3 regions of the Nitratireductor rhodophyticola genome follow, and region 1 is predicted to be linked to each of the others. Evidence: riboswitches for the same ligand, from Rfam matches in the RefSeq annotation. Region 1 holds a riboswitch; each other region holds the start of a gene.
The links. A riboswitch is a leader RNA that binds a small molecule or an ion and turns the genes downstream of it on or off. The one in region 1 is predicted to bind cobalamin.

Region 2: linked by a shared signal. The riboswitch ahead of KUG85_RS17935 (ribonucleotide-diphosphate reductase subunit beta) and the one ahead of cobW (cobalamin biosynthesis protein CobW) in region 1 are both predicted to bind cobalamin.
Region 3: linked by a shared signal. The riboswitch ahead of KUG85_RS00050 (TonB-dependent receptor plug domain-containing protein) and the one ahead of cobW (cobalamin biosynthesis protein CobW) in region 1 are both predicted to bind cobalamin.

What each region holds. Positions count from the first base shown of each region.
Region 1 covers NZ_JAHSSF010000005.1:74,761-84,778, forward strand. Annotated here, with positions in the region: gene KUG85_RS18760 (precorrin-8X methylmutase) at 1-560, opposite strand, end outside; gene cobG (precorrin-3B synthase) at 561-1,748, opposite strand; gene cobN (cobaltochelatase subunit CobN) at 1,745-5,077, opposite strand; gene cobW (cobalamin biosynthesis protein CobW) at 5,082-6,119, opposite strand; cobalamin riboswitch at 6,293-6,494, opposite strand; cobalamin riboswitch at 6,555-6,754, shown strand; gene KUG85_RS18780 (HupE/UreJ family protein) at 6,790-7,410, shown strand; gene cobU (bifunctional adenosylcobinamide kinase/adenosylcobinamide-phosphate guanylyltransferase) at 7,426-7,944, shown strand; gene cobO (cob(I)yrinic acid a,c-diamide adenosyltransferase) at 7,946-8,560, shown strand; gene cbiB (adenosylcobinamide-phosphate synthase CbiB) at 8,768-9,736, opposite strand; gene cobD (threonine-phosphate decarboxylase CobD) at 9,729-10,018, shown strand, end outside.
Region 2 covers NZ_JAHSSF010000004.1:521,090-531,107, reverse strand. Annotated here, with positions in the region: gene KUG85_RS17965 (transporter substrate-binding domain-containing protein) at 1-89, shown strand, start outside; gene KUG85_RS17960 (amino acid ABC transporter permease) at 165-827, shown strand; gene KUG85_RS17955 (amino acid ABC transporter permease) at 832-1,497, shown strand; gene KUG85_RS17950 (amino acid ABC transporter ATP-binding protein) at 1,509-2,279, shown strand; gene KUG85_RS17945 (DMT family transporter) at 2,257-3,201, opposite strand; gene KUG85_RS17940 (aminotransferase-like domain-containing protein) at 3,308-4,708, shown strand; cobalamin riboswitch at 4,799-5,013, shown strand; partial or broken gene KUG85_RS17935 (ribonucleotide-diphosphate reductase subunit beta) at 5,194-5,405, shown strand; gene KUG85_RS17930 (hypothetical protein) at 5,409-5,633, shown strand; gene KUG85_RS17925 (heavy metal translocating P-type ATPase) at 5,710-8,253, shown strand; gene KUG85_RS17920 (LacI family DNA-binding transcriptional regulator) at 8,349-9,464, shown strand; gene KUG85_RS17915 (polyamine ABC transporter substrate-binding protein) at 9,467-10,018, shown strand, end outside.
Region 3 covers NZ_JAHSSF010000001.1:9,184-19,201, reverse strand. Annotated here, with positions in the region: gene KUG85_RS00065 (ABC transporter permease) at 1-38, opposite strand, end outside; gene KUG85_RS00060 (ABC transporter permease) at 51-1,055, opposite strand; gene KUG85_RS00055 (ABC transporter substrate-binding protein) at 1,170-2,822, opposite strand; cobalamin riboswitch at 3,100-3,311, shown strand; gene KUG85_RS00050 (TonB-dependent receptor plug domain-containing protein) at 3,439-5,301, shown strand; gene KUG85_RS00045 (ABC transporter substrate-binding protein) at 5,301-6,170, shown strand; gene KUG85_RS00040 (FecCD family ABC transporter permease) at 6,167-7,147, shown strand; gene KUG85_RS00035 (ABC transporter ATP-binding protein) at 7,147-7,932, shown strand; gene KUG85_RS00030 (S8 family serine peptidase) at 7,929-9,329, opposite strand; gene KUG85_RS00025 (hypothetical protein) at 9,322-9,978, opposite strand; gene KUG85_RS00020 (sigma-70 family RNA polymerase sigma factor) at 9,975-10,018, opposite strand, start outside.

The DNA.
Region 1 (10,018 bases):
ATGGCGAAGGGAATGCCAAGCCCGCTCTCGGCCAGCGCTTCCTTGGATTCCATCGCGCCGACGAAACCGACCGGCATGCCGATGATGGCGGCAGGCTTCGGCGCACCGGCGCGCAGCATGTCGAGCAGGTAGAAGAGCGCGGTCGGCGCGTTGCCGATGGCCACCACCGCGCCCTCCATGTGCTCGCGCCAGAGTTCCAGCGCAGCAGCGGAGCGCGTGTTGCCAAGCTTTTGCGCAAGCTCCGGCGTGCGCGCATCGCGCAAGGTGCAGATCACGTCGTTTCCGGCGGGCAGCCGCGTGCGGGTCACGCCACGCGCCACCATCTCCGCATCGCACAGGATCGGCGCGCCTTCTTTCAGCGCCGCGCGGCCAGCGGCCACGAACCCTTCGGAAAAGACGAAATGTTGCGCCGCCTCCACAAGCCCGCAGGCATGGATCATGCGGATGGCCACATCGGCCTCTTCCATGCTGAAGCGCGCGAGATCGGCCTCGGCGCGGATGATCGCGAACGACTTTTCATAAATGGCGTTGCCGTCGCGTATATACTCGGTTTCTTGCATTCAGCCTGACTTTCGAAGAAGGGCGGCGCGCAGCGTCTCGCCGCGCTCGATGAGAAAGGTGCGAAGGCGCTCGGAAGGTTTTGCGCCAACGGAGGAAAGGGTGCAGCCACCTTCAACCGCGATCAGGTTCACAACCGGCCCGGCGGGCTGGGCGCATCCTTTTTCGCAGGCCGAAAGGTGAAGGCGGAACGGACCGTCCGGCAAACCCGCCGCAGCCGCCTCGGCGGCAAGCGCCTTGGCATCGAATCGCGCCGAAGCGCAAGCGGGCGCCCCGGCGCAGGCGGCGATGGAAAGGCGCGGATCGTCGCCTTTCGTGACGAAACCCAGCGCGTGCGCTGCCTGCAACGCCTCTTCGTGACGGGCTTCGTCGAGGCCGAGGAGAAGCAGGCCGTGGCGCGGCGTAAGGCGGATTTCGCTTGCATCGGATACAGCCTCGCAGAGCGCCACTAGCACTTCCGCTGAAATCTGGCCGAAGGGCAGGGCGATGCCCAGCGCGTTTTCCCCGCCTGCCATGGCAAACGGGCCGACCGGTGCCGCATCGGCGCGCGACGCGTGTGTCTTTACCGGTGCAAGCCCGGCGCTCAGCGCGTTCGTTTCTGCCTGCGTGAAATCGCGCGCGCGCCCGCCAGTCTGCGCCAGAAGGTCGAGAATGGCGAGCGCCCTGTCGCCTGCCACGCGTTCATCCCCCGCGCCCAGCCAGTGCGCCGTCGCGCCATTGCCGCCAATGCCGATCAGCCACTGCCTGTCATCAGCCATGATGAGCTTTATGTCGGCGCTGATCGCATCGAGATGCAGTGTGCCGCCGCAATCGACCGTGACGGACACTTTTGGCGCAAGGCATGGGCCAAGGCCATGCGCAGCGACATGCGCATTGATGCGCTCCGCAAGCGGAGGAGGAGGGGCGAGCGGTGCGGTCTCCACCGCAAAGCCATCCACAGGACCAAGCTCCAGCGCGTTGATTTCCGTGGCAAACAGGGGGGCGCTCTCGGTAGTCAGTCCGCGTATCTGCAATTTGCCGCGCGCGGTCACTTCCAGAATGCCGTTGCCATGCCGGCCCGCCGCTTTTGCGATGCCCGCCAGCTTCTCAGGCGTCAGCGCGCCATGGGCCGGCGCAATCCGCGCGAGCAGCCCGTCGCCGGTCTTCATGGGGGCGGAGAGTGTGGGGCAAGCGCCGCGCCGCATCGTCATGCTGTCGCCTCCGCAAGAAGTGCGGCCAGATCGGCATCGACGGAATTGCGGCGGGGGTGCCACAGGCCGCGCCTTCGCGCAGCGTGAAACCGTTCCGCCATGGCGTGAGCGGCGGCAGGGTTTTCCGCCAGAAGAAAATCGCGCACACGATCATCGCCGAGATAAGCGTCGAACACGGCATCGATCAGGCTGCCTGAAACCGCATCCGTGGTTTCAGCGAAGCCGATCAGCCGGTCCACGGTTTCCGTGAGTTCCGCCGCACCGCGCGGGCCGTGGCGCAACTGGCCTTCGATGAAGCGCGGATTGACCGCACGGGCCCGCACGGTGCGGGCAATGGCCTGCGCCAGAGAGCGGGCGCGCGGACGTTCCGGATCGGTTGTGTCGAGCACCACCAGATCAGCCTTGCCGCCCAGCGCTTCCACCGCCGCCGCGAACCCGCCGATGAAGGCCACATCCGCCGAGCCTTCGAGAATATCGCGCCCGGCATCGTCGCCCGTGTGGAGAAGCATGTCGGCGTCCGCCACCTGCCTTGCAAACGCGCCGTCTTCCCGCCGGCCTTCGCCCTCCGCGCCGCCGAAGGCAAACGCGCCCGCGTCCAGATAGGCCTGCCCGAGTTCGGCGCGTTCCTGCCAGTCTCCGCGCGCAAGCTTTTCTTCCGGTCCCGCGCCATAGGTGCCGGGCGCGGAGCCGAAAATACGCGCCGGAGCCTTGCCGGCTTTTCGGGCGGCGCTCGCAAGCGGGTTTTCGCTGTCGTCTTCGTCACGCGCGGCCACGGCGGCAACCGCCGTATCGAGAAGCGCGATCTGGGTGGGAAACATATCGCGAAACAGACCGGAAATGCGCCAGGTCACGTCGATGCGCGGGCGGCCAAGGCTGGCCGGCGGCAGCACTTCGATGCCCGTCACACGGCCCGTCGCCTGATCCCATTGTGGGCGGCAGCCCATCAGCGCCAGACCCTGTGCGATCTCCTCGCCGCCGGTGCGCAGGCTCGCGCTGCCCCAGAGGTCGATCACCAGCGAGCGTGGCCAGTCGCCATGCTCCTGCAGATAGCCGCGCACAGCTTCATCCGCCGCCATTTTGCCAAGCGCGCTTGCGGTTGGCGTGGGCAGGGTGCGCGGGTCGGCGGTGAAAATGTTGCGGCCCGTCGGCAAAACATCGGTGCGCCCCCGCGCCGGCGCGCCGGAGGGGCCGGGTGCGATGTGTCGGCCATCGAGCGATGCCAGAAGCGCGCGCTTCTCGCTCTCCGCGCAGGCGCGGCGTTCGGGCGCTTCATCCGCGCCGCTGCCCCGGCCATAAATGTGCAGCCCGTCCTTGATGGCGAAATCTTTCAGATCACACAGCCAGGCGTCGATCTGCATCAGCGCCGCATCCGTGTCGCCAGTGTCCTCAACGCCGGCATCACGGGTCAGGCCCGTCCGCTCGGCGGTTTCCACGATCAGCTGCGCCAGCCGGTCGCGGCGGCGGCGGTCCAGACCGTCGGCCTGCGCATATTCGTCCACCAGCCGTTCCAGCTCCTGCTGGTCTTCAGAAAGCCCGGCACCCGCAAGCGGCGGCGTCAGATGGCCGAGCGTGACCGCGCCGATGCGGCGCTTGGCCTGCGCGGCTTCGCCCGGATTGCTGACGATGAAGGGATAGACCACCGGCAGCGCGCCCGCCACGATCTCCGGAAAACAGGTTTCCGTCAGCGCCACGGTTTTTCCCGGAAGCCATTCCAGCGTGCCATGCGCACCCACATGGATCAGCGCATGGGCATCGAGCCCTTCCCGCATCCAGTGGCCGAAGGCGACGAGCGCATGGCGCGGCGCAAGCGTCGGGTCGTGATAGTCCACGCGCCGGTCTGCCGAACGTCCCCGGTCCGGCGCAAGCGCCACGGTGACATTCCCGAACCGCGCCGCGCGGAACGGAAAGACGCCATCCTCCGCATCGTCTTCGGCCGGTCCCCAGGTGGCGAGCAGCGTTTCACGCGCCTCTTCGGGCAGCGCATCGAAGGCCACCCGGTATTCATCCAGCGAAAGCGCTTCCGAAGGCTGTTCGAGGCGCTGCATCAGCGCCCTTGGCGTCTCCGGAACACCATCAACCGCATACCCCGCCGCACCGAGGTCATGCAGCATGGCAAGCACGCTCGACGGCACGTCGAGACCCACCGCATAGCCGGTGCGGCCGGGCGCGCTAGGATAATCCGGTATGAGAACGACAATGCGGCGCTCCGCCGCCGGTGTGCGGCCAAGCTTCAGATGTGCGGCAATCCTTGCCGCCACCTGCCTTATGCGCGCGGGTTCGGGCCGGTTGCGCTGAACGCCGAAGGAAAGCCCTTCATCCATCGCCGCCTCATCCTTGAAGGAAATCGCGCCAGCCATCAGCCGGCCATCGAGTTCCGGCAGCACCACATGCATGGCAAGGTCCGCAGGCGCGAGGCCGCGCTGCCCTTCCTGCCACGCTTCGCGCCGCGTGGTGGCGGTGACCACCTGAAAAACCGGCACGCCAAAACGGTCGAACAGTGTTTTTTCGCCAGGCTCCGCGCCGCTGGAAAACGCCGTCGCGGTGATGAGCGCCTCAGGTTTCAACGTCTCCACGGCGTCCCGAACGAAATCGGCGGCAACCGGGTCGCGCAGGCTGGAGACGAAAACAGGAACCGCACACAGCCCCTGTTCCTCAAGCGCCTCCACCAGCGCGTCGATGGGCGCGACATCGCTGGCAAGCAGCATGGAGCGATAAAAGAGGATCGGAACGATTGCCCTGCCGGGCTGCGCGGCAAAGAAGCCCGCCTCCACGATGCCATGACCCGGCGCATAGAAGCCTGCCTTGGCGACCGGTTCGGCCTCCGGCGTGTCGATCTCCCGCCCCGCAAGGCGCGCCATCTGCATGGTCAGCGCGCGCATATTGTCCGGCCCGCCCTCGCGAAAGCAGGCAAGCAGCGCCGCGCGCGCTTCCGGCGAAACGGTGGAGCGCTCGGCAAGGCGCGGGTCGTCCTGATGGCATTCGCCGGGCAATAGCGCCAGCGCGATACCCTTGTCTCGCGCAAGCTCCGCCAGCCGGTCACAGCCATAGCGCCACCACTCATAGCCGCCCAGCACCCGCACCAGAATGGTGCGGGTGTGCGCTGCCGTGTTGTCGATCCACAGATCGACCGACATGGGGTGTCGCAGATCGCGCAACGCGGCAAGGCACAGCGAGGGCAGGGCCTCGCGGTTCGCCTGCCATGCAGAGGCGATCCCTGCCAGATCGCTGTCGGTGAACGACAGCGCCACCATATCCGCCGGCGACTGCTGCAGATCGACAGGTTCGATCAGGTCGTCCAGAGAGGCGGTGGTGGTGGCGAGGATGTGCATCGGATCAGGCCGAGAGAAGGCTTTCGATGCGCGCGCGATCAATACCCTTGAGGCCGATCACGACAAGCCGCGTTTCGGCAGCTTCACCGGCCTTCCACGGACGGTCGTAATGATGCGAAACGCGCGGGCCCACGGCCTGCACCTGCAGGCGCATGGGCTTGCCCTTCACATGCGCAAATCCCTTGAGACGCAGAACCTCGCCGGTCTCCACCGCCGCGTTGACGCGCGCTTCCAGATCTTCAGGCCGCAGGACCGATGGCAGATCGACGACAAACGTATCGAAATCGTCATGCTCATGATCGTGCGGGTCGTCGTGATGGGTCTTGCGGTTTTCGATGTCGTCTTCCACCGCGAGGCCGAGACCGAGCAGCAGCGCCGGGTCCACCTTGCCATGGGCGCTCGGCACGATCTGCACATTGCGCGACAGATGGCCCTCGATGCGGGCGCGGGCGCGCTCATTGCCTTCCGCGTCCAGAAGGTCGCTCTTGGACAATACGATGAGATCGGCGCAGGCCACCTGATCGTCGAACACCTCTTCCACGGGATCGTCATGGTCGAGCGAATCATCAGCGGCGCGCTGCGCCGCGAGCGCATCCATGTCGGCGGCCACCTGACCGTCGGCCAGCGCCGGCCCGTCCACCACCGCAATGACGCCATCGACGGTGACGCGATTCTTGATCGCCGGCCACTGGAAGGCCTGCACCAGCGGCTTGGGCAATGCCAGACCGGAAGTCTCGATCAGGATGTGATCCACCTTCGGCTCACGGGCGAGAATCTGGTCGAGTGCCGGCACGAAATCGTCGGCCACGGTGCAGCAGATGCAGCCATTGGCCAGTTCGAGCACGTTTTCCTCCGGGCAATTGTCGAGCCCGCAACCCTTCAGCACCTCGCCATCGACGCCGGCATCGCCGAATTCGTTGACGATGATGGCAAGCCGCTTGCCCTTGGTGTTTTCCAGCACATTGCGAATGAGCGTTGTCTTTCCGGCACCGAGAAAGCCGGTCACGACGGTGCAGGGCACACGATTGAAGCTCGTGGTCATGGGATATCCTTCAGACGGAGTGTGGTGAATGCGGGGATGCGGGTGAAGGAGACGCCAGCCCTTTCACGCCGCGTTCGGGCAAGGTCGCCATGAATGGCAGAGAGAAGGCGCTGAGCGGCGCAATCGGCAGTCACAATGCACACTCCTTGCCCGGGACACCCGCCAGGCGGTCAGGATTTCATTTTCAGACGGCAGGTTTCCTGGCTCACGGGTCGCTGCGCTCTCCAGCCTTCCCAGGGCGTTGCCCCAGTGGCGTGTCAGGTGCGCTCTCCGCTTACAGTTGCGGGGACAGCTGCGGCATTGGGCAAGGCCCGCACCGCATTCCCTCTTAGCCTCCTCCCTTGAGGGAAGAGGACCGTCTGCCTCGCATTTATGGCTCGCCTGGCATGTCTGTCAATGCGTGAAGAAAGCGTTTGCCGGGAGAGACGACTCCTGTATGGTCGGGCCGCTGTCGGTTCCGCGCAAGCGGACCAGAGGGAACATGGTGCGGCGCAAAATGCGCCAAGGCCATGGCTGCCCCCGCAACTGTAAGCGGTGAGCGTTTTCCTGATCGCCACTGAGGCTTTTTGTCTTGGGAAGGCTGGAAAACGCTTCGACCCGTGAGCCAGGAAACCTGCCGACAGTATGAAAGAAACACCGTATCCCTCGGGTGGAGGGGAAAGGACCGGACATGACCACGCGTATCGCACGCATTTTTTCCGCATTCGTTTTTTCATCGCTCTTCGCAACCAGCGCCGAGGCCCATCACGCCATGGGCGGAGAAACGCCCACGACCCTCTATGAGGGACTGGTCTCGGGTCTGGCGCATCCCGTGATCGGGCTCGATCATCTGGCCTTCATCGTCGCCGCCGGCCTGTTGGCTGCCGTTGCCGGCATGAGCCTTTTTGCGCCGCTTCTGTTCGTCGCCGGCTCGCTGATCGGCGTCGGTCTGCACCTGATGCTGCTCGATCTGCCGGCGGCTGAAATCATCATCGCGGCAAGCGTTCTTGCCGGCGGCTGGCTTCTGGCGCGCGGCCGGGCGGTGGAGAACCAAATCCTCGTCTTCGCCCTGTTCCTGGTGGTCGGCTTGTTCCATGGCTATGCCTTCGGCGAGGCCATTGTCGGTAGCGAAGAGACGCCGCTCATCGCCTATCTCGCCGGCCTCGCCGCAATCCAGAGCGCCATCGCGCTCGGCGCATATTTTCTGGTCCAGTCGCGTGGCTGGGCCATTGAGGCCATGCAGCCCCGGCTTGCCGGTGCCGCCATCCTTGGCGTTGGCGTGACCTTTCTTGCCGGGCATCTTGTCGGCTGAGCCGGCAAAATAGCGATGCGATCCCTTCATTTCGTTCTGGGCGGCGCGCGCTCCGGCAAGAGCCGCCATGCCGAGAGGCTGATCGAGGCCGCACCAGCGCCCTGGCACTACATCGCCACGGCGCAGGCCTTCGATGACGAGATGCGCGAACGCATCGCCATGCACCGCGCGCGGCGCGAGGGGGCGGGGGCGGGGGCGTGGCAGACGCGCGACGCCCCGCTCGACCTGCCGGGCGTGCTTGAAAAATTGCCGGCCCGCGAAACGGTTCTGGTCGATTGCCTGACCCTGTGGCTCAGCAATCTCATGCTGAACGACCATGATCCAAAGCCTGCCGCCGAGGGGCTTCTATCGGCACTCGCCGCGAGAGAAGGAACAACGGTTCTCGTTTCCAACGAGGTCGGCTTCGGCATCGTGCCCGAAAACGCGCTGGCACGCCGCTTCCGCGACGAGGCGGGGTTCCTGAACCAGAAGATTGCCGCCGTTGCCGACAGCGTCACGCTGGTGGTTGCCGGCCTGCCCATGAAAGTGAAGTGACATGCGAGAGATCGACGCAAACGAAGCCGAGCGCCACAAGGCAAAGATGGAAAAGCGCAAGGCGGTTCAGGATGCCGAAGTGCGCGACAAGACGGTCGAGAAGGGGCTTCTGATTGTCAACACCGGGCCGGGCAAGGGCAAATCCACCGCCGCTTTCGGTCTTGCGCTGCGCATGCTCGGCCATGGCCGCCGCGTGGGTGTCGTGCAGTTCATCAAGGGCGCCTGGCACTGCGGCGAGAAGGACGCCTTCGCAGCCTTCGGCGATCAGGTTTCCTGGCACACGATGGGTGAGGGCTTCACCTGGGAAACGCAGGATCTGGCGCGTGACATCGCCGCCGCCGAGCGCGCGTGGGGAAAGGCCGAGGAGTTGATGGCCGATCCGACCATCGGTCTGGTGGTGCTCGACGAGCTGAACATCGCCCTGCGCTACGACTATCTCGATCTTGAAAGCGTGGTGACCGCACTGACCGGGCGGCGCAGGGATCTGCATGTGGTCGTGACCGGCCGCAACGCCAAGCCGCTATTGACCGAGGCTGCCGATCTCGTCACCGAAATGGGGCAGGTGAAGCATCATTTCGCCGCTGGCGTGAAAGCGCAGAAGGGCATCGAATTTTAGGTCGCCCTGCTTTGAAGTTGTGCGTGGTTCGACAGGCTCACCATGAGGGAGGGAGAGACACAGCAACTGCGTCCTCCATGTTGATGAACAGGCTTGCCAGCCGCCACCTCCCTCATGGTGAGCCTGTCGAACCACGCACGACGCAGCTGCCAGAAGATCAGAGAGCGCGACAAACGCGCCCCATTCTCTCGCTCCAATCCGCCAATCTCAGAAAGCCAGATGCCAGAGCCCGACGGCAAGCGCCACAAGCCCGATCAACAGCCCGTCAGCAATCCGATAGAGCGTAAGCGCCCGGCGAATATCACCGGCATTGGCACCGCGGCGGCCACCATCTCCCATCACCGCGTCGTCCACCACCTCGCCGCCATAGCGGCGCGGGCCGGCAAGGGCGAGGCCGAGTGCACCTGCCATGGCCGCTTCCGGCCAGCCGGCATTGGGCGAGCGATGATGGCGCGCATCGCGGCGCACCGCGCGCCATGCCGCTCCAGCCGAGGCGTCGCGCATGAAGAACGCTGCAGCAATGAAGAGAAACGCCGTCAGGCGCGACGCGGGCAGGTTGATCAGATCGTCGAAACGCGCCGCCGCCCAACCGAAATGAAGGTGCTGCGCGGTCTTGTGGCCGATCATGGAATCACCCGTGTTCGCGGCCTTGTAGAGCGCGCCGCCCGCCAGCCCGCCAACCGCCAGCCAGAACACGGGCGCGACCACGCCGTCGGAGCAATTTTCGGCAAGGCTCTCGATGGCCGCGCGCGAAACGCCGGCCTCATCGAGGCTTTCGGGATCGCGGCCAACGATCTGCGAAACCGCTTTGCGTCCTTCCAACAGCCCCCCCGCGTCCAGCCCGTCCGCCACCGCTTTCACATGGGTGGCGAGGCTCCGCTGGGCGACGAGCGTGCTGCCTACAAGCGCGGCGACCAGCAGCCCGGCCCAGCCGGAAAGAGCCGTCTGGATCAACCAGCCGGCCAGACCTGCGAGCATCAGAATGGCGGCCAGCGCAAGCGCGCCATTCAGGCGGCGCGCACCGGGCGAAAGGGTTTCGACATTGCATCGCGCGTCCGCCAGCGCGATAAGACGGCCAATCCAGGTGACGGGATGACCGATCAGGCGAAAGAGAAGCTGCGGATAACCGATGGCGAGCTCGACCAGCATGGATGAAAGGGCGATCAGAATGGACATCAGGCCTCGACTGGCTGACCGGGCGACGGACAGGGTGACCGATCACGGCGGCAGTCTCGTACAGGCTTCGGCGCTCTTTCCAGACGCGCCGACGCCCTTTCTCGATCTGTCCACCGGCATCAACCCACACCCCTATCCTTTTTCGCCGCTGCCTGCCAGCGCCGTGGAGCGCCTGCCCGAAGAGGCTGACATCGCCGCCCTAACGGAGCAAGCCGCCGACTACTACGGTGCCCCCTGCGCCGCCCATGTCATCGCCGCGCCGGGAACCCAGCTTCTCCTGCC
Region 2 (10,018 bases), on a different contig from region 1:
AGTTCAATTTTTACGCTGAATCGTTCAAGACATGGTTCGGCAAGGAGCTTCAGCCGCCGCAGATCGGTTTCCCCGTAGAATACAAATAACCATCGCGTCTGGGCGAAAGCAGGCGGCGGCACATCGCCGCCTGCTTCGTTCCTGTTGCATGGCTGGGAACCAATATGGGCTATACACTCAATTTTTCCGCCGTCTGGCGCAGCTTCGATCAGCTTCTCTGGGGGCTTCTGCTCAGCCTTGAACTGGCGATTGGCGCGATCCTGATCGGCGCCGTCATCGGCCTGGTAACGGCCTTTGGCCTCATCTCCAAAAGCGGCTGGGCGCGCCGTCCGGCAGCGCTTTACGTCACGGTGATCCGCAATCTGCCGATCCTCGTTCTGATCCTGTTTTCCTATTTCGCGCTGCCGCAGATGGGTGTCCGTCTGGGCAAGATCGAAAGTTTTGTGGCAACGCTCGCCATCTATTCCGGCGCCTATCTGGCGGAGGTGTTTCGCGCGGGCCTTCTGTCCATCCCCAACGGTCTGAAGGAGGCGGGCCTCGCCATCGGTCTGACGCCGATGCAGATCCGCACCTCCATCGTCATACCGCTGATGTTCAGAAACGTGCTTCCGTCGCTGTCGTCCACGCTGATCTCGCTTTTCAAGGACACGTCTCTGGCCGCTGCCATCGCCGTGCCGGAACTCACCTTTGAGGCGCGCAAGATCAATGTCGAAACCTTCCGTGTGGTCGAGACCTGGATCGTCGCTTCCTGTCTCTATGTCGCCACCTGCACGGTGCTGGCCGCGCTCATGCGCATGGTCGAGCGTCGTCTCGTGATTTCGAGGTGAGCCGATGAACGAGTTTTCCGCATTTCTCGATCAGGTCTGGCTTGCCCGTTTCGTGCTCCTGCGCGGGCTTGGCCTGACCGTTTCAATCTCGCTTCTCGCCATCGCGCTTGGCTCCGTGCTGGGCGTTCTGGTCGGGCTTGCGCTGACCTATGGAAACAGGCCGCTGCGTTTTGTCGTCCGCGCCTACACGGATTTCATCCGTGGCACGCCCGTGCTCGTTCTGGTGCTCGCCAGCTTCTACATCCTGTCCACCATCGGCATTGAGCTGAACGCGTTTCAGGCGGGTGTGTTTGCGCTGGCGGTCTTCTGCTCCTCGCATGTGGGGGAAATCGTGCGCGGCGCGCTGCAGGCCATTCCGCCCGGGCAGACAGAAGCGGCCAAGGCCATCGGCCTCACCTTCAGCCAGACCTTCACTTCGGTTCTGTGGCCGCAGGCGCTGCGCCAGATGCTGCCCACCTGGGTGAACACGGCTGCGGAGATGGTCAAGGCGTCCACGCTTCTGTCCGTCATCGGCGTGGCCGAGCTTCTCTTGCGCACGCAGGAGATCATCTCCCGCAATTTCATGAGCCTGGAGTTCTATTTCCTGGCCGGCCTTCTCTACTTCGCCATTAATTACGCCGTCGAGCGCTTCGGCAAATATGTCGAGCGCAAGGTGTCCGTTCCATCCTGAGAGTACCCGACATGACGAAGAACCTTCTTGAAATTCAGGCCCTGCGCAAGCGCTACGGTTCGGTGGAGGTGCTCAAGGGCGTCGACTGCACCATGCAGCAGGGTGAGGTGATCTCGATCATCGGTTCGTCGGGCTCCGGCAAGACAACCATGCTGCGCTGCATCAACATGCTGGAGGATTTTCAGGGCGGCCGCATCCTCATCGATGGGGAACCCATCGGCTATGAAGAGCGCAACGGCGTACGCGTCCGCAAGAGCGAGAAGGAAATCGCCCGCCAGCGCGCGCTGACGGGCATGGCCTTCCAGCAGTTCAACCTGTTCCCGCACATGACCGCCGCCTCCAATGTCATGCTTGGCCTGATCAAGGTGAAGAAGATGGCGCGCGACGAGGCGCGCAGCGTCGCGGAAAAATGGCTCGAACGCGTCGGTCTCGGGCAGCGTGCGGATCACTATCCCGGCCAGCTGTCCGGCGGTCAGCAGCAGCGTGTGGCCATCGCCCGCGCCATCGCCATGAACCCGCGCCTCATGCTCTTCGACGAGGTCACGTCTGCGCTTGATCCCGAACTGGTGGGCGAAGTGCTGCAGGTGATCAAGGATCTGGCCGCCGATGGCATGAGCATGCTTCTGGTCACCCACGAAATGCGCTTTGCCTTCGAGGTTTCCTCCCGCGTCATCTTCATGAACCAGGGTGTGATCGGCGAAGAGGGAGACCCGAAGGTGATGTTCCTGAAGCCGCAGACCGAACGCCTTGCCGAATTCCTCAAGACGTCGAGCTTCGCCTGAGCTCTTGAGCCGCCGCCGGTGCGCCCGAGCGCCCGGCGGAAAATGAGCGCCCGGCGGAAAATCTGGCCCCGGCCACGCACATAATGATGGCGGCGGTGACCGCCATCATGCCGGTCGTTACGGGTTCGTGCAGCAGCATTGCCGCCAGCGCGAAGCCGAAGAAGGGCTGCAAAAGCTGCAACTGGCCAACCGTCGCCGTGCCGCCCAGCGCCAGCCCGCGATACCAGAAGACGAAGCCGATCAGCATGCTGAAGACGGACACATAGCCAAATCCGAGCCATGCCCCTGCATCCACGGTCTCAAACCCTGCCGGCACGGTGTAGAGCGCCAGTGGCAGCATGAGCGGGAGCGATAGAACCAGCGCCCACGAGATGACCTGCCAGCCGCCCATTCGCCGTGAAAGCGATGCGCCTTCCGCATAGCCGAGCCCGCACACGATGATGGCCGCAAGCATCAAGAGATCACCCTTGGGAGAGGCGGTCATGCCCTGGCTTGCCGCATAGCCCACGACAAGCGCGCTCCCCATCACCGAGAACAGCCAGAATGCCGGGCGCGGGCGCTCGCCGCCGCGCACAACGCCGAAAATGGCTGTCGCAAGCGGCAGAAGACCGATGAACACGATGGAATGCGCCGAGGTGATGTGCTCGAGCGCCAGCGCGGTTAGCAGGGGAAAACCCACCACCACGCCGATGGCGACGATGAACAGCCCTTTCAGCTCGCTCCGTTTGGGCAGGTTTTCCCGAAACGCCAGCAGAAGAAACCCGCCCAAAAGCCCGGCAATCGACGCGCGCGCCACGGTCAGAAACACCGGATCGAAGCCCAGCACCGCCACCCGTGTCGCCGGCAGCGATCCGCTGAAGATGATCACACCCAGTAGGCCGCTTGCCCAGCCGCTCGCCCATCCGATCGTTGTCTTGTTCATGCCGCGCTCCTTTTCTCCTTCCTGTGTGGGGCAGGGGGCATGGCGTTGCCAGAGACGATGCAGTACAATTTCAACAAACTGTAATGGTCGAACGGACAGTACAGCGATGCTGATATCCACGCGCAATGCCGATGAAACACGCCTTGAAGGCGTCATGTCCGCCATTCGCGGGCGCATCGCCAATCGCACGCTCACGCCGGGGGCGAAGCTGCCGTCGATCCGCAGCTGCGCGCGCGCCATGGGAGTTTCGAAATCCACCGTTGTCGAGGCCTATGACCGGCTTGCCGCCGAAGGCGTGATCCGCTCGCGGCCGGGGGCCGGCTTCTTCGTCACCGCGCCGCTTGCGCCGCTGGCGCTGGCCGAAATCGGCCCGGCGCTCGACCGCGAGGTCGACCCCTTATGGATATCGCGTCAGGCGCTTGCCTCCGGTTCGCGCATGGCGATGCCCGGTTGCGGCTGGCTGCCCGCCTCATGGATGCCGGAAGACGCCTTGCGCCGGGCGCTGCGCCGCCTCTCCCGCGCCACCCCGCAGACGCTTGCCGATTACGGAGCGCCGCTCGGCTCGCTGGCGCTGCGCGCCCTGCTTGCACGCCGCATGGCCAGCCATGGCGTCGAGGCGGCTCCGGGTCAGATCATGCTCACCGATTCCGGCACGCAGGCCATCGACCTCCTCTGCCGCTTTCTTCTGAAACCGGGCGACACGGTGCTGGTGGACGATCCCTGCTATTTCAACTTCCATGCGCTCCTGCGGGCACATCAGGTCAGGATCGTCGGCGTTCCCTACACGCCTTCGGGGCCGGACACGGAGCGCTTTGCCGAGGCGCTCACACAGCATGCCCCGCGCCTCTACATCACCAATTCGGCGCTTCACAATCCCACAAGCGCGGTGCTCTCGCCTTCGGTGGCGCACCGCATCCTGATGCTCGCCGAACAGTCCGGCCTCACCATCATCGAAGACGATATTTTTGCCGACTTCGAGGTCGAACCAGCGCCCCGGCTTGCCGCCTTCGACGGGCTGTCGCGCGTCGTCTATATCGGCAGTTTCTCCAAGTCGCTTTCCGCCTCGATGCGTTGCGGGTTTGTTGCAGCACCTGCCGACTGGATCGAGGGCCTCACCGATCTGCGCATCGCCACCTGTTTCGGCGGACCCGCCATGGCGGCGGAGCTTGTGCTCGGTCTCCTGAGCGATGGCAGCTACCGCAAGCATATGGAGACCGTTCGCCAGCGTCTGTCCCGCTCCCGCGAAACGGTGGGCGCGCGCCTGCGCAATCTCGGCATCGAACCGTGGATCGAGCCGCGCGCGGGCATGTTCCTGTGGTGTCGTCTGCCCGACGGGCTGGATGCGGCCACGCTTGCCCGCCATGCGCTTGAAAGGGACGTGGTGCTCGCGCCCGGAAACGCCTTCAGCCTGTCAGGCTCGGCCAGCGGGTTCCTGCGTTTCAATGTCGCTCAATGCGATGATGAACGGATTTTCTCCGTTCTGGAGGAGATCACGCGCGCGCCGTAGAGCCATGCCCAAAGCGGCTTTGCGGATTATCCATGCGTTTGTTTCGGTTTTCCGCTGAAACAATATGTTGACTTCTAGGGTCCGGTGGATACCAACTATAGGGGTTATGGTTCTTCCGATTCCTCCCGGGGTCGGAAGTGAAAAGGGAAGCCGGTGCGCCTTTTTGGGCAAGTCCGGCGCTGCCCCCGCAACTGTAAGCAGCGAGCCGCTTTCACTTTGAGTCACTGATGCCCCAGCGCATCGGGAAGGCCGGAAAGCGGTGACGACCTGCGAGCCAGGAGACCTGCCATGACGAAATAAACGTCCACGGGCGGGGTGTCCCGGTGGTGCGTGTGTCGCCCGGGTCTGCCGTCGCGCCGCATGTCTCCGCGCCCCTGTCCAACCGCCACGGGGGTCTATATGCCGGCGACTGAAGCAAAACACACCAATGGAACCGCCACGGTTCCGCATTCCACTGGAAACACCGAAACCGCATGGTATGAACGGGCTTTCTCGGTCTCAACGCGGCGCTGTGCGAGCAGTCCATGCATTGCATCGCAAACCGCCGTTGCGCCCAACTCGGTCTGGCCCCGGTCTTCGCCGAACCGAAAACCCGTTTCCGTGGATGAGCGAGGCGATGGGTCTGAAGAAGGAGAAGAACTTCTTCGAGACCCGCGTCATCGAGTATCAGAGCGGAGGCGCGTTGAGCTGGGACTGATCCATGGCGTATGACGCAACCAGAATGAAGCTGTTGCGGGCGGGTTCGATCCCCGCGCAGCAACGCGCTTTCATGGAGTGGCTTTTGAGCCTGCCGGGCGATGCCGATATCGAATATGCGGCGCGCCGCCAGCTTGCCGAGATCGACAGGCGGCTGCCGAACCACCCGGAAGTGCAGTATCTGCGCCTGCTGCTCAGCGCCTTTTCCGACTCGGAAACGATGCAGTGATTTTCTCGCTTGACCTTCCATTGACTGGAAGGTTTAGAAGCGCAATCCTGAACAATAGTCATTCAGGGTGAAAGCGATGAATACCCTTCCTGCCGATATGTCTTCGGCCAATGTAAAACGCTTCCGCATCGAGGGGCTCAGCTGCGCTTCCTGCGTCAAACGCGCGGAAAAGGCGATTGCCGCCGTCGATGGCGTTGAGAGCGTCTCGGTCAATCTGGCGACCGAGACGGCCGATGTGGCGGTGCGGCCCGGCGTTAATTTTTCCAGCATTGTCAGCGCGGTGGAACGTGCCGGCTATGGCGTGCCGGAGAGCCATCTCGATATCGGCATCGAGGGCATGACCTGCGCGTCCTGCGTGCGGCGTGTGGAGCAGGCGATTGCCGCCGTGCCCGGCGTCTCCAAGGTCGCGGTCAACCTCGCAACCGAAAGCGCGTCCGTCGAGCTCCTGAACGATGAAGCGCGCAGCGGCGTGGAAGCGGCGATCCGCAAATCCGGTTACACGCCGGTTGCCCGTTCCGATGGCGCTGCCGCGCGCGATGCGCATGAGGAGGCCAAGGCCGCCGAGTTTCGTTCGCTCAAGCGCGATTTCACGCTGGCTGCAATCTTCACCCTTCCGATCTTCATTCTCGAGATGGGCAGCCATTTCATACCGGGCATGCATGCATGGCTGATGGGGATCGCCGACCGCAAGACGCTTTACCTCCTCTATTTCGTGCTGGCGACCATCGTGCAGTTCGGGCCGGGCCTGCGCTTTTATCGCAAGGGCTTCCCCGCGCTGATGCGCTTTGCGCCGGACATGAACTCGCTTGTCATGCTCGGTTCCACCGCCGCCTGGGCCTATTCGGTCGTGGCCACTTTCGCGCCCGGCGTTCTCCCGTCCGGCACGGTCAACGTCTATTTCGAGGCGTCCGCCGTCATCGTCACGCTCATCCTGCTCGGCCGGCTTCTGGAGGCGCGCGCCAAGGGCCGCACCGGCGAGGCCATCAAGCGGCTGATGGGCCTGCGCGCCAAGAGCGCGCGTGTTCTCCGCGACGATGCCTTTGTCGAGCTTCCGCTTGAGGACGTGGTTGTGGGCGACCGGCTTCAGGTGCGCCCCGGCGACAAGGTGCCGGTCGACGGTCTGGTCGAAAGCGGTTCTTCCTATGTCGATGAAGCCATGATCTCCGGCGAGCCGGTGCCTGTCTCCAAGGCCGAAGGCGACGAGGTGATCGGCGGAACGATCAACAAGACCGGCAACTTCGTCTACCGCGCCACCAAGGTCGGCTCCGACACGGTGCTGGCGCAGATCATCCGCATGGTCGAAAACGCGCAAGGGGCCAAGCTGCCCATTCAGGCGGTGGTCGACCGGGTCACGGCCTGGTTTGTGCCGGCCGTGATGCTTGCCGCAGCACTCACCTTTGTCGTGTGGATGGTGTTCGGACCCGATCCCGCATTCGCCTTTGCGCTGGTCAACGCGGTCGCGGTGCTCATCATCGCCTGCCCGTGCGCCATGGGGCTTGCCACGCCCACCTCCATCATGGTCGGCACCGGCCGCGCAGCACAGCTCGGCGTTCTGTTCCGCAATGGCGAGGCGCTGCAGAGCCTGCGCAACACAAGCGTCGTCGCGTTCGACAAGACCGGCACGCTGACGCTCGGTCGCCCCGCACTCACCGATTTCGTGGTGCAGGACGGTTTCGAGCGCGCCGAAATCCTTTCGCTCGTCGCATCGGCGGAAGCCATGTCCGAACATCCGGTGGCCGAAGCCATCGTCGAGGCCGCGCGCGCCGAGGGGCTCACCTTCAAGCCAGTCGTCGCGTTCGATGCGGTCCCGGGCTTCGGCATTGCCGCCACCGTTGGCGGTCGCAGGCTCCACATCGGTGCGGACCGCTACATGCGCCAGCAGGGCGTCGAGATCGGCAGTGCATCCACCGCCGCCGACAGGCTGGCCGCCGATGCCAAGACGCCGCTTTACGCTGCGGTGGACGGACGGCTTGCGGCCGTCATCGCGGTCGCCGACCCCATCAAGGAATCGACACCGCGCGCCATTGCAGCGCTCCACGCGCTGGGGCTCGAAGTGGCCATGATCACCGGCGACAACCGCCACACCGCCGAAGCCATTGCCGCAAAGCTGGGCATCGACCGGGTCGAGGCGGAAGTTCTGCCGGAGGGCAAGGTCGAGGCGCTCAAGCGTCTGCGCACTCTGGCTGGCCCGGTCTCCTTCGTCGGCGACGGCATTAACGATGCTCCTGCACTGGCGGAATCCGATGTCGGCATCGCCATCGGCACCGGCACGGATGTCGCCATCGAGAGCGCCGACGTGGTTCTTATGGCGGGCGATGTGACTGGCGTTGCCAACGCCATCGGGCTTTCACAGGCAACCATGAAGAACATCAGACAGAACCTGTTCTGGGCCTTCGCCTACAATGTCAGTCTCATTCCCGTTGCGGCGGGTGTTCTTTATCCCGCCACAGGCACCCTCCTGTCACCCATGCTCGCTGCCGGTGCGATGGCGCTCTCCAGTGTCTTCGTGCTGGGCAACGCCCTGCGGCTCAAGCGCTTTCAGGCGCCTCTTCCTGCCCGGTCTGCCGGGCAGGAGGGAGCACAGCTCGGTGAGGCGAGGGCGGTCACGGCGTCCGCCTGACTCCAATTCTGGGGATTTTCAAAAACCGATTCGACATGATGGTTCTTGCCGGGCATAATGCTTAAACGCTTAACCTTCATGTGAATCGGGCTTTGATGGCTTCTCGTGCCAATCTATCCGATATTGCCAAAGCGCTTGGCGTATCGGTTGCGACCGTTTCAAACGCGATGTCCGGAAAGGGCCGCGTGTCGAAGGAGCTCGGCCGGGCGATCCGCGAAAAGGCAAAAGAGCTGGGCTATGTGCCCAGCCTCGCAGGCCGGGCGCTGAGCACCGGGCGCAGCCATGTGCTTGGCCTCGTTCTTGCTGACATCGGTCACCCGCTCTTTCCGCAATTCGCGCAGGCCATCGAGCATGCGGCTTCCGAGGCGGGCTATGGCGTTCTCATCGGCGACAGTCGCGGCGATATCGAAGCCCAGTCCCGCGCCATCAACCGGCTGATCGAGCGTGGCGCGGATGGCATCGTCGTCGTTCCACGCCATGGCACGCGCATCGGCGATATCGGCCGTCCCGTTGCGGTCATCGATTCCCCCTCCACGCCGGGCAACACGGTGGCCGCCGATCACCGCAATGGCGGCCTGGAAATTGGCCGGCATCTTCTGGAGCTCGGCCACCGCTCCGTGGCGATCATCGGCCTCCATTCCGATTCCAGCGTCCAGAACGACCGCATCGCCGGCATTCGCGAAGCCTTCGCAGGCAAGGGCGAAATCCGCCTGATCTGGATTGGTGAGATGGAGCGCAGCCATGGTTCGGGCTGCCCGCTCGGTCTCGTGCGTCTGGTGGAGGAGGGCGTTACGGCCTTCGCCGCCGTGTCGGATCTCCATGCCCTGCGCGCCATCACCGAGCTGCAACAGGGCGGTATTTCCATTCCGGGCGATGTCAGCGTCACCGGTTTTGACGATCTCATCTGGGCCGGCGTCATCGCGCCGAGCCTCACGACAATGCGCATGGATATGGAGCGCATTGCCGAGATCGCGATAGCCGAACTCATTTCCCAGATCGAGCAAGGCGGTGCGCGTGATGCGTCGTCCGATCTGCCGGCCTCTAAGGGCCAGAGCTCCATTCCGATGGAGCTTATCGTTCGCCAGTCAAGCGGGCCGGCGTTGGGGCTCCCCGCTTCTGGCGAGACGGCGCCGGCCCTCACCGGGCCGGCGTCATCCAACATGAGCCAGGTCCTGCCCCTAAGAAGCACCACCAGAGAAGGAAGCGATTAGACATGTTCAAGAAACTTATGGCCTCCGGCGTCGCGCTGGCCGCACTCAGCGGCGCAGCACAGGCCGCCGACAAGACCCTCGTCATCTCCGTCTATGGCTTCGCCCAGGACGCCTTCAAGGAGATCGTCTACGACCCGTTCGAGGCCCAGTGTGGCTGCGAGCTGGTGGTGGAGACCGGCAATTCCGTCGAGCGTCTGGCAAAGCTGGAAGCCCGCAAGGACGATCCGGAAATCGACATGGCCGTCATGTCCACGCACGACGCGCTTTCGGCATCGCGCAAGGGCATCACCCAGCCCATCGACGTCAGCCGCCTGTCGAACTACGACAAGCTCTATGACATCGCCAAGGACCCGCTCGGCGACAATCTGGCTGTCGGCTACACCTTCTACGCCACCTCCATCGCCTACCGCGCCGACGAAGTGAAGATTGAGAGCTGGGCCGACCTGTTCCAGGACAAGCTGAAGGGCCGCGTTGCGTTCCCGAATGTCAGCACCAATCAGGGTCCGCCCGCGCTCTACATGGTCGGCAAGGCCATCGGTGACGATTCCGCAGAC
Region 3 (10,018 bases), on a different contig from region 1:
AAGATGATGCCGAAGGTTCCAAGGCTTTCTATCTGCATCGCGTGTCCTCCCTACTGCACGCGAATGCGCGGGTTGAGATAGGCATAGCCCACATCCGAAATGAGCTGGGTGGACAGGACGACGAAGACCGACACCAGAGAACAGCCTAAAAGCAGGTCGATGTCGTTGTTGCTGGCCGCCTCCACCAGCGTGAAGCCAAACCCCTGATAGCGGAACATTACCTCGACGATGACAACGCCCGTCAAAAGCCAGGGAAACTGCAGCATGATGACAGTGAAGGGGGCGATCAGCGCATTGCGCAGCGCGTGCTTGATCACCACGGCGCGAAAGCCCAGCCCCTTGAGGCGGGCGGTGCGGATATATTGCTGCGTCATCACCTCCACCATGGAGGCCCGTGTCATGCGCGCGATATAGCCGATGCCGTAAATCGCCATCGTCATCACCGGCAGGGTGAAATTGTAGAAGGAGATACCCTGCCGCGTGGCTGTCGCGGCCGAGCCGTTCAGCCATCCGAGCCATGAAGCGAAGACCACGGCGAAGATCACGCCCGACACATATTCAGGCGTTGCCGTGGTCGCGATCGATGCGACGGACAGTGTTCGGTCCGTTCGTGTGCCCTCCCGCATCCCGGCAAGAACGCCGATCAGAAGTGCGACGGGAACCATCACCACCATGACCCAGAACATCAGGATGCCGGTAGCGCCAAGGGCCGGAAAGAGCTTTTCGGCAACAGGCACCTTGAACTTGGTTGAACAGCCAAAGTCGCCCTGCAGGATGCCGCCGTAATAGGGTTCCGCCGGTTCATCGCAATAGGAAAACCGCGGTGAAGCCACCCCGGTTTCCGGGTCGATATTCGGCTGTTTCTGCACAACGCCGAGCCACTGGCCGTACCGTACGAAGAAATTCTGGCGATAGCCGTTTTTCTGAAGCCAGCTTTCGAGCTGCTCAGCCGAGGAGCGCATGTCGAGCTGACTGATGGCGAGCTTCTTCAGATTCGGTTCTAGATTGACCAGAAAGAAAACGACAAGTGTCAGACACAGCATCGTCAATGCCATGACGCCCAAACGTCTTAGAATAAACCCAAGCACGGTTTCCCCTTCCCCCGTTTGCGGAGGTTGTTATTGATTGCCTGCGCAAAAGGGGGCCTTTCGGCCCCCTGATGTCCGGTCTCAGCCCTCGTCGAGCCAGACCTTTTCCAGATCGATCTCAAAGGTCTGGTGCATCCCGTGGTTCTTCACGGCCTCCACCGAGTGGTTATAGAGCTTGCGCCAGTAGGGCTGGAGGATGATGCCCGAGCCCTGGATGATCTCCTCGATCTTCTTCATCACCTCGCGGCGATTGTCGGGATCGGGAATGGCCAGCGCCTCCTCGATCAGCTTGTCGAGCTCCGGATTGGAATAGGCGGATTCGTTCCACGCCTCGCCCGTGCGATAAGCGAGCGCCACCACCTGGATGCCCAGCGGACGCATGTTCCAGTTGGTCATGGAGAAGGGATACTTCGTCCAGTCGTTCCAGAAGGTGGAGCCGGGCAGCACCGTGCGCTTCACCTTGAAGCCGGCCTCGCGCAACTGGGCGGCGATGGCGTCGCCCGTGTTCTTGTGCCAGTCCTCGTCCACGGTGATGAGCTCGTGCTCATGGTCCATCTGGCCGGCCTCTTCCATGAGCGCCTTGGCCTCGTCCAGATTGCGCTCAAGCTTCGGCAGCTCCGCATATTCAGGATGGATCGGGCAGACATGGTGGTTCTCGGCCACCTCGCCGGCATTGTTGTAGCCAAGCGCCAGAACGGTCGTGTTGTCGACCGCGCGCTGCAGCGCGCGGCGCACCTTCTCGTCATCATAAGGCTTGTTGTTGACATTGGTGCGCGCCACGATCGTTGTGGCGGTGGTGACCTCTGATTTCACCAGGCCGAGTGAATCGAGAATGTCCACGAAATCGGCGGTGGTCTCGTAGTTCGTGTGGATTTCCCCGGACTCAAAGGCGCTGACGGTCGCGGACGGATCCGTGCCGTAGTCGATGAACTCGATGCCATCGAGATAGGCTTCGCCACCCCACCATTTGCCGTCGGCCCGCTTCTTCAGCTCCACCCGGTTGCCCACTTCGTAGGACACCAGCTCGAAGGGGCCGGTGCCAATGGGATTGGCGACAAAATCGCGGCCCGTCTCGTCAAAGCTCGGATGAACGATGAGGGCCGGATAGTCCGACATGCCGGGGATGATCGAAATATCGGGCGCCGACAGGTTGAGCTTCACCGTCATGTCGTCGACCTTCTCGATCGCGCCCTCGCGCGCCTTCTTGGTCTCCGGATCGACGAGCGAGGCCATGCGGGCCGGCATGGAATTGCCTTCCACGGTCTGGTCGCACCAGCGGTTGAAGTTGTAGATCACGTCATCTGCCGTGAAGGCATCGCCATTGTTCCAGGTCACGCCCGGGCGCACGTGAAGGATGTATTCGGTCGCATCCTCGTTGACTTCCCAGCTTTCGATAAGCTTGCCCTCGAAGGTGAAATCGCGCGTGTACTTCACCAGCGGCTCAAGTGTCTGGCGCATGGCGTTTGCGATCTCCGACCAGTCGGCCGTGCGCGGGTCTTTCGGGTCCTTGATGAACATGGCGACACGCAGCGTCCCGCCCATTTTTGGCTCCTGCGCCATGGCCCGCTCCGGGGCGGCGAGGCCCAGCATTCCATAGGCTGCCGCCGTCGACGCGCCGAGCGCGCTTGCGAGCGCAAGAAACTCACGCCGGTCCATTCGGCCGGCTCGTGCCTCATCCGCCATTTCGGCAACGCGGGCCGGCACCTTCTCGCCATTGCTCTTGAAAAACGTCATCGACGCACTCCCATTATCTACCGTTTTCGGTTCGCGATTAGCATTTCCCATCCCGCCCCCGATGTCAAAATTCCCCGGGGTTCGGAAATCGAATTCTGCAACTTTTTCGACAATTCCAATGACGGGTTTGCGACAGTATTGCCGCAAAAACTACATGAAGAGCCGATTCCGCAATAATGAAGTATTTCACCCAACTGACAGACACTGACCCGGAACAGCGCACCGGACGGTAACGGCGCGCAACGGTCGATTGACGATGCCGGAGCCAGTTGCTAAGCGATTTCGGTTCGCTTGAGGTGCTCCGGCAGGTGTCCGCCCGCCGGAGGAAAAGGGAACACGGAACGGTCATTCTTCAATGGACCGCAGCCGTGGCTGCTCCCGCAACTGTGAGCGCTGAGGCTCCTCCAATGCCACTGGGTGCAAGACCCGGGAAGGCGAGGCAGCCGACGAAGCGCGAGCCAGGAAACCTGCCTTAGGCCGTCACCGACCGGATGCGGGACGCTTCCGGGGCTGTGTTTCTCGCAGTGGTGGCGATTGTCATCGCTGGCGGGGGGATTGAAGTCAGGCGTCTGTCGCTCTCCAGCAAACCGGAAAAACTTGGTTCTGGAGCATACGCATGCGTTCATATCGACACCGAAACTCTATCCTGTCCAGCACGACCGCGCTGATACTGGGCTTCGCCACGCTCACCACGCAGGCCGAGGACTTTGAGCTCGACACACTGGTCATCACCCCCAGCCGCACCCCAACGGAGGCAACGAAAGTGGGCTCCACGGTGGAAGTGATTGGGCGCGAAGAGATCGAAGAACAGTCTCTGCCGCTTGCGGTGGAATATCTTGACCTTTTGCCGGGTGTAAACCTGTCATCGCCAGGGGGCGTGGGCGCGGAAGGCAGTCTGTCGATCCGCGGCGCACCCCGCCGCTACGTGAAAACCCTCTACAACGGCATCGACATTTCCGACCCGACCAGCACCCAGGTGCAGACATCCTACCAATATCTACTGTCCGGTGGGCTACAGAGCATCGAAGTCCTGAAGGGCTCGCAGAGCACACTCTACGGCTCCGACGCCATTGCGGGAGTGATCAGCCTGTCAACACTGGACGACGTCGAGCCCGGCATCACCCACATCCTTCACGGTGAAGGTGGTTCGCATGGCTCGTTTGGGGGTTCCTACGGTTTCAGAGCTGGCAGCGAGCAGTCGAAACTCTCCATCAACGCCACGGGCTTCCGCACCGACGGCATCTCGGCCGCAGCCTCCGGCACCGAGCGCGACGGCTACGAGAACATCACGTTCGATGCAAATGCCGAACGTGCGTTCTCCGAAGTTTTCTCCGTCTTCGGATCGGCGCTTTATATCGACGCACAGGCCGAGTTCGACAATCAGGGTTTCGGCACTCTTCTGCCGAGTGACAATCCAACGGCCACCAACCACAGCAGACAACGCGCAGGCCGCGCCGGTTTCAATCTCGACCTCATGGACGGCCGCTTCCGCAACACGGTCTCCGTGCAGGCCTTTGACCTCGAACGGTCGATTACCGGCACGGGCTTCGATGGAAGCTATAATGGTCGCCGCTACAAGGCCGACTATCAGGGCGCTTTTGACGTCAATGAATGGCTGGTCGTTCAGGGCGGCGCAGATTACGAGCGCCAGAACGCGGTCTTTCCTGCCGGCTTGTTCAATCCGGAGATTGATTCCAGTTTCTGGATTGCCGGGGTCTGGGGTGAAGCCATCGCCACACCGTTGGAAAACCTGACGCTGACCGCCGGTATCAGACAGGACGAACACAGCGAATTTGGGGGGCACACCACATATCGCGCGACTGCGTCCTATCTCTTCGATCAGACCGGGACGCGCCTGCACGGCTCCGTGGGAACCGGCTTCCGCGCGCCGAGCCTCAACGAACTCTTCGGTCCTTTCGGCGCAAACCCCAACCTTCGGCCCGAAACCAGCTTCGGCTTCGACATCGGCGTTGAGCAGCGTTTCTGGAATGGAGCGGCGGTCGCCGATCTCACCTACTTCCAGCTCGAGATCGACGATCTGATCGGCTACACGACGCACTATCAGCAGATCGCGGGCACGTCGCGCCAGCGCGGCGTCGAGGCCTCGCTCCGCTATGCCGCGACCGACTGGCTGGTCCTCACCGGCGCCTACACCTATACACACTCGGTAGACCAGAACGACGTTCGCCTGACGCGCGTGCCACGCCACGAAATCGGCCTGACCGCCAGCGTGAAACCCGCAGAGAAGTGGACAATATCGGCCTCTGCCAGGACGGCCATGGATACGGTCGATACCGGCGGTTTCAAGCTTGACGATTATCTGCTTGTCAACGCCAAAATCGCCTACAAGCCGACCGAGGACACTGAACTCTATGTGCGGGCGGAAAACCTGCTTGATCAGGATTATCAGACGGTACGCGGCTACAACACACCCGGCTTCGGCGTCTTCGCCGGCTTCCGCGCAAAGTTCGCTCCCTGATGCTGGGGCGCCGGAGATGCCTCCCTCGCCTTTCCGGCCTTGCTCTTCTGGCCGGCGCGCTTCTTGTCGCGCCGGTTTCGGCCGCGCCAAAACGCGTCATGTCGCTCAATCTGTGCACTGACCAGCTTGCCATGACGCTGGCCGGGCCGGATCAGCTCGTCTCCGTCTCCTTCCTTTCGCGCGAGCCGAGCCTCTCAATGCTGCATGAAGAAGCGCAGGCCTACCCGGTCAATCGCGGACTTGCCGAAGAGGCGTTCCTTGAAAAGCCCGACCTCGTGGTCACCGGCACCTACGCGCTCCACAACACGACCGCCCTCTTGAAAAGGCTGGACTTTCATGTCGAGGAGTTTTCGTTCGCGCAGACCCTCGAGACCATTCCGGGCGAAATCCGCCGTATGGGCGTGCTCCTCGGTCAGGAAGAGAAGGCGGAAAGAATAGCAGGCGATTTCACAGACGAACTCGAAGCAATTGCCGCACGCCAATGCGACAGGCGCCCCACCATGATCGCCTACGATCAGAACGGCATCGCGCCAGGCGGCGGCACGCTGGGCGATTCCGTGATGCGTGCCGCGGGCTTCGCCAATCTGGCCGCCGATCTCGGTGTCGTCGGTATGGCGCCCTTTCCCCTGGAAGAGGTGATCGCCGCCCGGCCGGACGTCATCAGCATCAGCAGAAAACAGGACGCGCCGACACTCGGCGAACACGTGCCGCGCCATCCGGCGATTGCCGCCCTTCCCGAAACCCGCATCGGTGCATTCGTGCCCGAAGGCTCCCTGTCGTGCGGTGCCCCGGGAGTGATGGAAGCCGTGCGCGCGCTGGCCGCACTTCGCGCCGAGATCGCCCCCTGCCCGCAGGACGCGACGCAATGAAGCTCTCCACCTCGCTTGCACTCCTCACACTCGCGCTGTTCGTTGTGTCGCTGCTGGTCGGTCCCGCCGAACTGGGCCTCGGGAACAGCATATCCGGCCTTTTCGCCGGCGGCGGCGAGGCGGCGGCCATCATCATGCGCGAAATCCGCCTCCCACGCGCCCTGCTCGGCCTTGCCATCGGTATTTCTCTCGGGCTTTCCGGCGCGGTGCTTCAGGGGTTTCTGCGCAATCCGCTGGCGGAACCCGGCGTGATCGGCGTCTCCTCCATGGCAGCGCTCGGCGCGGTGGTGGTGTTTTACTCAGGCCTTGCCGGAAGTTCGCTCTACGCCCTTCCTGCCGGCGCGCTGATCGGGGCGCTTCTCGCCGTTCTGATCCTGCTCGCCATCGCCGCGCGCCAGGGCTCCACGCTCACGCTCATCCTCGCAGGTGTGGCGCTCTCCAGTCTCGCGGCAGCGCTCACCTCGCTGGTTCTCAACCTGTCGCCCAACCCCTTCGCCGCCTATGAGATCATCTTCTGGCTGCTGGGGTCTCTGAAGGACCGATCCATGGAGCATGTGGCACTCGCCTTGCCTCTCATGGCCTGTGGCTGGCTCCTGATCGCACTGTCGGCCCGCGCCATCGATGCGCTCTCGCTGGGCGAGGAAGCGGCCTCCAGCCTCGGCATTCACATGGGCCGCGCACGCTTCCTGATCGTCGCCGGTGTGGCACTCTCCGTTGGCGCGGCAACGGCGGTCGCCGGCACCATTGGCTTCATCGGCCTCGTGGTTCCGCATCTCATCCGCCCGCTGACCAGCCGAATGCCAAGCAGCCTCCTTCTGCCTGCCGGCCTCGGCGGCGCCGCGCTTCTCCTCGCCGCAGACATCGCCGCGCGGATCGTCCTGCCAGCCGGCGAACTCAATGTCGGCGTTCTGACGGCGCTGATCGGCGCGCCCTTCTTCCTGTGGCTCGTTGTCCGCGCCCGCCGGGAGATGCTTTGATGAACCTTCACGTCGACAATTTGAGCGTGAGGCTCGGAAAGAGACAGGTTCTCGATGCCGTCAGCTTCGACACTGAACCCGGACAGGTGATTGGCCTTCTGGGGCCGAATGGCGCCGGCAAATCCACGCTCATGCGCGCGCTGAACGGGCACATTGCCGCCGAGGGCGCCATGCAGCTCGGCGAACACGATCTCGCGGCGATCGGCCCAGCCCAACGCGCCCGCCTCATCGCCTATCTGCCGCAGCAGAGAACCATAGGCTGGCGTCTCTCCGTGCGCGATCTCGTGGCACTCGGCCGCCTGCCATGGCGTGCCTTCGGCCAGCGCCCAGATGTCCGGGACGAAGCCGCGATCGCCCGCGCCATGGCAATGGCCGACATTGCGCCGCTGGCCCGCCGGGTCGCCACCGAGCTGTCGGGCGGCGAGCAGGCCCGCGTCCTGATGGCGCGTGCAATCGCGCAGGAAACACCACTCCTCATCGCCGATGAACCGGCCTCCGGCCTGGATGCCGCGCATCAGATCATGCTGATGCAATCGTTGAAACGGCTCGCTGCCGAAGGAAGGACCGTGCTGGTCTCGCTCCACGATCTGACGCTCGCTGCCCGCTGGTGCGATGAGGTCATACTTCTGAACCAGGGGCAGCGTGCAGCGCTCGGTAAACCCGAAGCCGTGCTGTCGCCGGAGAATCTGGCAAGGATCTACGGTGTGACCGCCCACCGCGCCCATGACGAAAGCGGCCTGATCATCGCACCGGTCGGGCTCACGGACACGTCCTCGTCCGGCTAATCGGCGACCCGTTTCTCCATCGCTGCCCTGGCATTGAGGAGTCCGTCGCCAAAATCCTCGTCACGGCCCGGATCGCCGAGGTCCACCGCAGTGGTTCGCAACAGTTCCGAAAGCGCCTCCGGGGCAGCGTCTCCGCCAGCGTGGATAAGATTGGCAATCGCTCCAGAGACAACCGCTGCGGCAAACGAGGTGCCCGTCACCACATCCATGCCGCCGGGAATGGGGGCCACCACATTCACGCCCGGCGCCGAAAGATCGATATAGCGGCCGCGATTGGCCTTTCCCATCACCCGGTCATGCACATCCGTTGCCGTCACGGCGATCACACCATCATAGGCCGCAGGATAGCCGAAAGGCGCGCCGGGGCCGTTGTTGCCGGCAGCGGCAACAAGCACGACACCCCGCGCCATCGCATTGCGGCAGGCGGACGAGAAAAGCGGGTTCTCCGGCCCGACAAAGCTCATATTCACGATCTGCGCGCCCTCTTCCACCGCCCAGTCGAGCGCGGCCAGAAGCACATTCGTGCTGGAGATACCGCCCTCGAAAGCCCGTGCATGGAGGAGCCGTACGCCGGGCGCCATGCCGCGAAACGGCCCATCGCCAGCAATCAGCCCAGAGATGGACGTGCCATGCTCCCGGTCTTTCACCGCCATGTCGGGGAGCGCGTCAAACACGCGTGCCACACGGTCGACAAGGGCCGGATGCGCCTCATCCAGCGCCGTATCTATCACGGCCACGCTCACATTCTCGCCGCTCGCCGCACCGGCATCGAGTGCGATCCGTTCGAACGCATAATTGACGACGCCTGCCGCCTGCTGAAGCTGAAACACGTGGTTCGGCACACGATCTGCCAGCCGGCCGTCACCCTCGAGCTGCGCAAGCACAAAGGCCACCGGACGACCATCAGAAATGCCAAAGCGGGCTATGGTGCGCCCGAGCAACCCGGAGGCACGGGCCGAGCGCAACTCCAGACCGAACTGGGCGGCCACGGCGGCAGCCACATCCGCATCGCCGTCAAGAGTGACAAGCACCTCGTCCGGCACAAATGCCCCGGAGATGGCGCGTTGCGGCGCGACAGGTCTGGCAAGAGCCCCCGCTCCCGCCGTCGTGGGAGGAGATGCTGCTGGGCCAGTGCCGCCATCCGAAACATCGCCATTTGTTGAAGGCGCATCCCCGGATGTCGCGGGCTGCGCCGGCGCAGCCCCGCCCGTCCCCGGCCCAAAAAGCTCCGCCAGCATCTGCGGCAGATAAACCACGTGCCGTTCGCCGGAGGCTGCGCGAGCCTGCGTTTCACCGTCCGCAGCCTCGGCTGGTGCGGTGGTCTGGGCATGCGCTGCCATTGCCAGTTGGGCTGTGATGGCGATACCCGCCAGGATGCGTAAAACGAGCCTAGTCATCGCCCGGTCTGCGTCCGGTCACAACGGTTTCCACAAATTCAGCCTTTTCGAGCCCGGCAACAATTGCGTCGTATTGCTCCGCCGTTTCGGCGGGCACAAGAACACGGTAGAGCCCACCCGGCAGCGGTCCGGCGGCGATCTCGGCACCGCTTGCCTCCAATAGTGCCGAGACATCGGCCATGGAGGCATCCGCCGCAAACGTCACGAAGGCGAAGGGTGCATCCTCGCGATCCGCACCGGCGACGGAATATTGCTCCGTTTGCGAAAGATTGAGCCAGACCGTCTGGCCCACGAGAATGGCGAGCGCCAGCCCGGCGGCCACCCAGGCAGCCTGCACCGGCAGTGAAGGCAGAAAGCCGGCCAGCCTCTCACGCAGCGAGGGTCTGGCAGCCCTTTCCGGCCCCGCCTCTTCGGCCAGCGCCTCTGAAAAACGCGCCAGCGCATCGGCCGGCGGGTGGACCGCCTCATTGTCGGCAACGGTCGCCGAATACTCGCCCTCGGCTTCAGCAAGCGAGGCCATCGCCTGCGGGTCGGATGCGAGCCACTCCTCGACCTCGCGCAGTTCCGCGCCCGAAAGCGTTCCGTTCAGGAAGAAGGGCAACAGCGCCTCAAGCCGGTCGCGTCGGTTTGATTGTGCGTTCTCGCTCATGGCCAGCCTCGATCATATCCTGCCGCCTGCAGGGCTTCTC